Sporocytophaga myxococcoides: one gene and its partner. The protein of the gene in region 2 binds, or shares a complex with, the protein of the main gene of each other region. Links are inferred from orthologs where the notes say so. Each region holds a gene or a part of one and is shown on either strand. Other genes may lie near its edges.

Region 1 (3,732 bases), on a different replicon or contig from region 2:
AATATCTTATTGTAGGACATTTCTTCTTCTATTGTGATGAGAAACTTTTTATCCAATACAGAAAAGCAAAGATATCTTTTTTTTCAAATCCTCCAAATTTAGACGATTTACAAACACCTGACTGAAAATCAGTTGATTATCAGGCAGGTGTTTTAATGATTTCAGAGTATTTTTTTAAAAGGATAGCTTTACTTTACTTCCTCATAGTCTACATATTCCCCCTCAGAAGGCGATCTTCCCGATTTCTTCTGATTTTTAGGAACATAATCAATGTCTATCGTCCCTTCTTTTTTTCTGGGACGTACCGGCTCCTGGTTATTTGTGGTAAAACCTTGTTGTTCAGCCATTTTTTTAACCATTCGCTCAATAGCGTACCTTAACAATGGCTTTGTGAGCCATCTAATTGCCAGATAAATAAGAAATATTGAAATTAAGACTTTAAACATATATCTATAAACTACCTGCTGAGGTATAAGTTCCTTTCAGAGTAAAGTTTTAAGAAATAGTCGTCCTGCAAATCATCAATGAAGTAGATTGCTTCGCCTGTTGATTTCATTTCCGGACCAAGTTCCTTATTTACATTAGGAAATTTGTTGAATGAAAATACAGGTATTTTGATAGCATATCCCTGCTTTTTAGGATTAAAATTGAAGTCTTTAACCTTATTTACACCAAGCATTACTTTTGCTGCATAATTTACATATGGCTCGTCATAAGCTTTGCAAATAAAAGGGACAGTCCTTGAAGCTCTTGGATTTGCCTCGATTACGTATACTACTTCATTTTTTACAGCAAACTGGATATTTATCAATCCTACAGTATTTAAAGCAATTGCAATTCTTTTGGTATAATCCTCAATTTGCTTAATTACATTTTCACTTAGGTTAAAAGGAGGCAGAACAGAATGAGAATCTCCGGAGTGAATACCTGCAGGTTCAATATGCTCCATTATTCCAATGATGTAAACATCTTCTCCATCACATATTGCATCTGCTTCAGCTTCCAAAGCATTTTCAAGGAAATGATCAAGCAGTACTCTGTTTTCCGGAATATCTCTCAGTATGTCCACTACATGCTGCTCCAATTCTTTCTCGTTGATAACGATCTTCATGCTTTGGCCACCCAATACATATGAAGGTCTTACAAGAAGCGGGAATCCCAGCTCTTTGCTTAATTCAATAGCATCATCAGCAGTTTGAATAACGCCAAATTTAGGGTATGGAATATTGTTTTCTTTCAGAAGAGTTGAAAAGCTTCCTCTGTCTTCAGCAAGATCAAGCGATTTATAGTTTGTTCCGAGGATTTTTATTCCGTAACGCTCCAGTTTTTCCGCAAGCTTAAGTGCAGTCTGACCTCCAAGCTGAACTATTACCCCTTCAGGCTTTTCATGCTGAATGATATCATACAAGTGTTCCCAGAAAACAGGTTCAAAGTATAGTTTATCGGCTATGTCAAAATCAGTAGAAACGGTTTCAGGATTACAGTTGATCATGATAGTTTCGAAACCAGCTTCTTTGGCTGCAAGGATTCCATGAACACATGAGTAGTCAAATTCAATACCTTGTCCAATCCTGTTTGGTCCTGATCCAAGCACAATGATCTTTTTCTTATCAGAACGGACAGATTCGTTCTCTCCTTCAAAAGTGGAATAGTAGTATGGTGTTTTCGCCTCAAATTCCGCAGCACAGGTATCTACTACTTTAAATACTCTTTGAATATTGTAATCAGTTCTCTTTTTGTGTACCTCACTTTCAAGACACCTCAAAAGATGTGCTATTTGTCTGTCTGCATAGCCTTTTTTCTTTGCAGTAAACAACAGGTCTTTTGAAATATTATCTATTGTGTGTTTTTGGATCTCTTTTTCAAGTACCACAAGCTCCTCAATCTGATTCAAGAACCATGGATCTATTTTAGTAAGCTTATGGATAGTTTTAAAAGGAATTCCCATAGCAAATGCATCGCGCACATGGAATATTCTATTCCAGCTTGGATTTTCAAGGCTTTCCAGAATTTGATCCTGTTTTGTTAGTTCCTTACCATCTGCTCCAATTCCGTTTCTCTTTATCTCAAGTGATTGACAAGCCTTTTGAAGTGCTTCCTGGAAGTTTCTTCCGATACCCATAGCTTCTCCAACAGACTTCATCTGTAAGCCCAGGTGCCTGTCTGCTCCTTTGAATTTGTCAAAGTTCCAACGAGGTATTTTAACAATTACATAGTCAAGTGCAGGTTCGAAAAATGCACTTGTAGTTTTTGTAATAGCGTTACTTAATTCATCAAGGTTATAGCCTATTGCAAGCTTAGCAGCTATTTTAGCGATGGGATAACCGGTTGCTTTTGAAGCAAGAGCAGATGAACGAGAAACCCTTGGATTGATTTCAATGGCAATGACTGACTCGTCTTCAGGATTAACAGAGAACTGTACATTACATCCGCCGGCAAATTGGCCAATGCCGTTCATCATTTTGATGGCAAGGTCTCTAAGGTGCTGGTAGGTGGTATCAGCCAGGGTCATTGCCGGAGCAACAGTGATAGAATCTCCGGTGTGAATACCCATAGGGTCAAAGTTTTCGATAGAGCAGATGATAATTACATTGCCCAGGTTATCTCTCAAAAGCTCAAGTTCGTATTCTTTCCAGCCCATGATGCTTTGTTCAACAAGAACCTCATGAATAGGAGAGGCATGTAATCCTCTTGTAAGCGCTTCATCAAAATCTTCTGGTCTGTTCACGAATCCACCGCCTGTACCACCAAGCGTAAAAGAAGGCCTGATGACAAGTGGAAATCCTATTTCCTGAGCGATTTCTTTTCCCTCAAGGAAGGACGTTGCTGTTTCTCCTTTACAAACACCAACTCCAAGTTCAAGCATTTTAAGCCTGAACTTCTCTCTATCTTCAGTCGTCTCAATTGCTTTAATATCAACCCCGATGATTTTTACATTATATTTTTTCCAGATACCTGCTTTGTCACAGTCAATTGCCAGATTCAGTGCAGTTTGTCCGCCCATTGTTGGAAGCACAGCATCAATTTTGTGTTTTTCTAAAATCTCAATAATAGATTTTTTCTCAAGCGGCTTTAGATAGACATGGTCTGCAGTGACCTTATCAGTCATGATTGTAGCCGGGTTAGAATTAATGAGTACGACTTCTATACCTTCTTCTCTCAGGGATCTAGAGGCTTGGGAACCGGAATAGTCAAACTCACAGGCTTGTCCGATAATGATTGGACCGCTACCTATGATCAAGACGGTCTTGATACTATTGTCTCTTGGCATTTATGATGGGCGTTTTTATAATCAAATATTTTGAACCGACACAAAATTAGGAACTTAAGATTCCAAAGGATTAAGAAAATTCCAGGTAGGAATTTCAAAAATCCTACAAATGTAGGGCAAAAAGTAATTAAAGTGAAAAAATGTAAGAGAAATGTGAATATTTAATGAGTTCTTGGAATATTTTAATTTGGAAGAAATATTTCATAATTAGTTTTTTAGGAAAAATTAAAACCAGTAGATTCGTTGTAAAATTATTTCAGTCAGATGTATTCAAATATTTTTTTTAGTAAAAGGGCTGCTTTTGTGAGCATAGTATTACTAACATTATTGATTTCGCTTTACCATATAACTTCAATAGAGGTAAATCTTTGGGATGAATCAAGGCTAGCTGTAAATGCTATAGAAATGTATCAAAATGGCAACTTCATCACTACTTATTTTGATGGAAGTCCTGATATGTG
Region 2 (3,158 bases):
AAGCAATCTCTCCGAGCTCTTCTTCAATTCTAAGAAGTTGATTGTATTTAGCCATACGATCAGAACGAGAAGATGATCCTGTTTTAATTTGACCAGTATTCAAAGCTACTGCCAGATCTGCAATAGTATTATCTTCAGTTTCTCCAGATCTGTGTGACATAATGCTTGAGTAAGAATTTCTCTTAGCTAAAGTTACAGCATCGATAGTCTCAGAAAGAGAACCAATTTGATTTACTTTAATCAGGATTGAATTAGCAACCCCCTTATCAATTCCTTCTTGTAAACGTTTAACATTTGTTACAAAAAGGTCATCTCCTACCAACTGAGTTTTCTTACCAGCAAGGTCAGTTAATTGCTTCCAGCCAGCCCAGTCATCTTCTGCCATGCCATCTTCAATAGAAACAATCGGGTATTTATTAACCCAGTCATTCCAGAAATTGGCCATATCAGAAGATGATAATTTGTCTCCTGTAGACTTTTTGAAATGATACATTTTGGTTTCAGCATCATAAAATTCAGAAGCAGCAGCATCAAGTGCAATAAACACATCTTCTCCAGGTCTGTAACCAGCAGTTTCAATTGCCTGAAGAATGATCTTTAAAGCCTCTTCGTTGGATGGAATATTAGGAGCAAAACCTCCTTCATCACCAACATTGGTTGACATCTTTTTAGATTTCAACACTTTTGCCAGATTGTGGAAAATTTCAGATCCCATTCTCATCGCTTCAGTAAACGAAGCTGCACCTGCTGGAACAATCATGAATTCCTGAAAATCAATAGAATTATCAGCATGACTTCCACCATTCAATATGTTCATCATTGGAACTGGCAATGTTACTGCATTTACACCACCTACATATCTATAAAGTGGCATACTAGCCTCTTGAGCTGCAGCTTTAGCGACAGCAAGAGAAACACCAAGTATTGCATTAGCACCTAACTTACCTTTGTTATGGGTTCCATCCATCTCGATCATGATCTGATCAATTAGTTTCTGCTCAAAAACTGAAGCACCAACTAACTCTGCAGCAATCTTATCATTTACATTGGCAACAGCCTTCAAGACTCCTTTGCCCATGTACTTTGATTTATCACCATCTCTCAATTCTACAGCTTCATGACTTCCTGTTGAAGCTCCTGAAGGAACGGCAGCACGCCCAAGAAACCCATTTTCTGTAATTACATCTACTTCTACAGTAGGGTTACCTCTTGAGTCAAATATTTGACGGGCAACGATTTGTTCTATTAAGCTCATTTTTTTGTTAAAAATTTAATTAAAAATTTATTTTCTAAGTAATGAAATAAATTCCTCAAATAAGTAATGGGAGTCATGCGGTCCTGGGGACGACTCAGGATGATACTGAACTGAAAACGCCTTTTTATTTTTAATTCTAATCCCCTCTACCGTATTATCGTTAAGATTGATATGAGTAACCTCAACTGTTTCACTAGTTTTAACCGCTTCAGCATCTACACTAAATCCATGGTTTTGTGAAGTAATCTCACTTTTACCAGTAAGTAGATTCTTAACAGGATGATTTAATCCTCTATGGCCATGGTGCATTTTGTAAGTAGGAATTCCATTAGCTTCAGCCAAAATCTGATGCCCTAGACAAATACCAAATAGAGGTAAATCAAAATTCAAGATCTTCTTAACAGTTTCTATTGCATATATAGTCGCAGCTGGATCACCGGGTCCATTTGATATAAAATAACCATCAGGTCCCCATTCTTGCATTTCCTCAAAAGAAGTAGTTGCAGGAAATACCTTACAAAATACGTCTCTACTTGTAAAATTATTTAAAATACTTTTTTTAATCCCTAAATCGAGAACTGCAACTTTTAAGGAAGCATTTTCATCACCCGCATAATATGCATTTGGTGTACTTACTTTACTTGACAATTCTAATCCACTCATTGATGGAATATTCTTTACCTCAGCAAGTAGTTGTTCAGCATCAAGTATTTCAGAAGAAATAATTGCATTCATCCCTCCCTTACTTCGGATATGCCTTACTAGCTCTCTGGTGTCTATCTCACTTATACCAACAATATTGTTTCTTACAAAGTACTCCTGAAGTGTCCCTTCTCCACTTTTTCGCGAGTAAATATCTGAAAAAGTTTTGCAGACAAGTCCACTAAATTTCACAGAATCAGACTCTTGCTCTTCATTCACAACACCATAATTTCCTATGTGAGCAGTAGTATTCACAATAATCTGACCATAATAAGAGGGGTCAGTATAAATCTCCTGGTACCCTGTCATTCCTGTATTAAAACAGATTTCGCCTCTGGTTGTACCAATTTTACCTACGGCTAGGCCTTTATATAGAGTGCCATCTTCAAGAACAAGGAGGGCCTCCTTGCGAGTGTTGTATTTCATTGAGGAATATATTTGCGCAAAATAAAAAAAGGATTTGACAAAAGTCAAATCCTTTTTTTATTTATACTATTTTAAAATAGCTATATTATTCGCTGTCTTTAGCTTCTGTATTATCACTTGACTTACTTTCAGTAGATTTTTCAACTTTAGCTTTAGATTTAGCTTCAACAACTGCTTCACCAGCCTTAGAAGATTTTCTACTTCTCCTAGTTTTAGCTTTTCCAGCCTCTTTTGCAGAAGATTTAGTGTAAAGTTCATTGAAATCAACTAATTCAATGATACACATTTCTGCATTATCACCTAATCTATTTCCAGTACGAAGGATTCTTGTATATCCACCTGGACGATTTGAAACCTTTTCAATTACGTCAGAGAATAAAGTGCTTACAGAATCTTTATTCTGAAGATAAGAAAACACAACCCTTCTAGAATGTGTAGTATCATCTTTTGCTTTTGTAATTAGAGGCTCAACATACTTTCTCAAAGCTTTAGCTTTTGCAACTGTAGTTGAAATTCTTTTACTAATAATTAGAGAAGAGGCTAGATTTGAAAGTAAAGCCTTTCTATGACTATGGGTTCTCCCCAAATGGTTATCTTTTTTACCGTGTCGCATTGTAATTAATCTTCATCAAGTTTATACTTAGCCAAATCCATCCCAAATGTTAGGTTTTTATCGGCAATTAAAGCTTCTAATTCAGCTAATGATTTTTTACCGAAATTTCTAAATTTCATCATATCTGAAATATCTAAAGCTGCTAAATCTCCTAGAGATTTA

The links.
Region 1: the proteins of carA (region 2) and carB are in contact, whole or in part, in a solved structure (PDB 1KEE), measured with the Escherichia coli proteins. The link is inferred for Sporocytophaga myxococcoides from one-to-one orthologs.

What each region holds. Positions count from the first base shown.
Region 1 is NZ_BBLT01000011.1:195,542-199,273, forward strand. What follows is about bases 258-3,656. They hold carB (carbamoyl-phosphate synthase large subunit), read right to left. Parts: upstream 3,272-3,656; coding sequence 458-3,271; downstream 258-457. Other genes in these bases: MYP_RS21545 (DUF4834 family protein), read right to left, coding at 258-446; MYP_RS21555 (ArnT family glycosyltransferase), read left to right, coding at 3,575-3,656. Also shown: MYP_RS21540 (class I fructose-bisphosphate aldolase), read right to left, coding at 1-20; more of MYP_RS21545, read right to left, coding at 189-257; more of MYP_RS21555, read left to right, coding at 3,657-3,732. UniProt on the Escherichia coli protein: Large subunit of the glutamine-dependent carbamoyl phosphate synthetase (CPSase).
Region 2 is NZ_BBLT01000002.1:500,104-503,261, reverse strand. Bases 334-3,158 are described here. They hold carA (glutamine-hydrolyzing carbamoyl-phosphate synthase small subunit), read right to left. Parts: upstream 2,384-3,158; coding sequence 1,283-2,383; downstream 334-1,282. Other genes in these bases: MYP_RS06515 (DNA-directed RNA polymerase subunit alpha), read right to left, coding at 3,002-3,158; rplQ (50S ribosomal protein L17), read right to left, coding at 2,469-2,996; eno (phosphopyruvate hydratase), read right to left, coding at 334-1,255. Also shown: more of eno, read right to left, coding at 1-333. UniProt on the Escherichia coli protein: Small subunit of the glutamine-dependent carbamoyl phosphate synthetase (CPSase).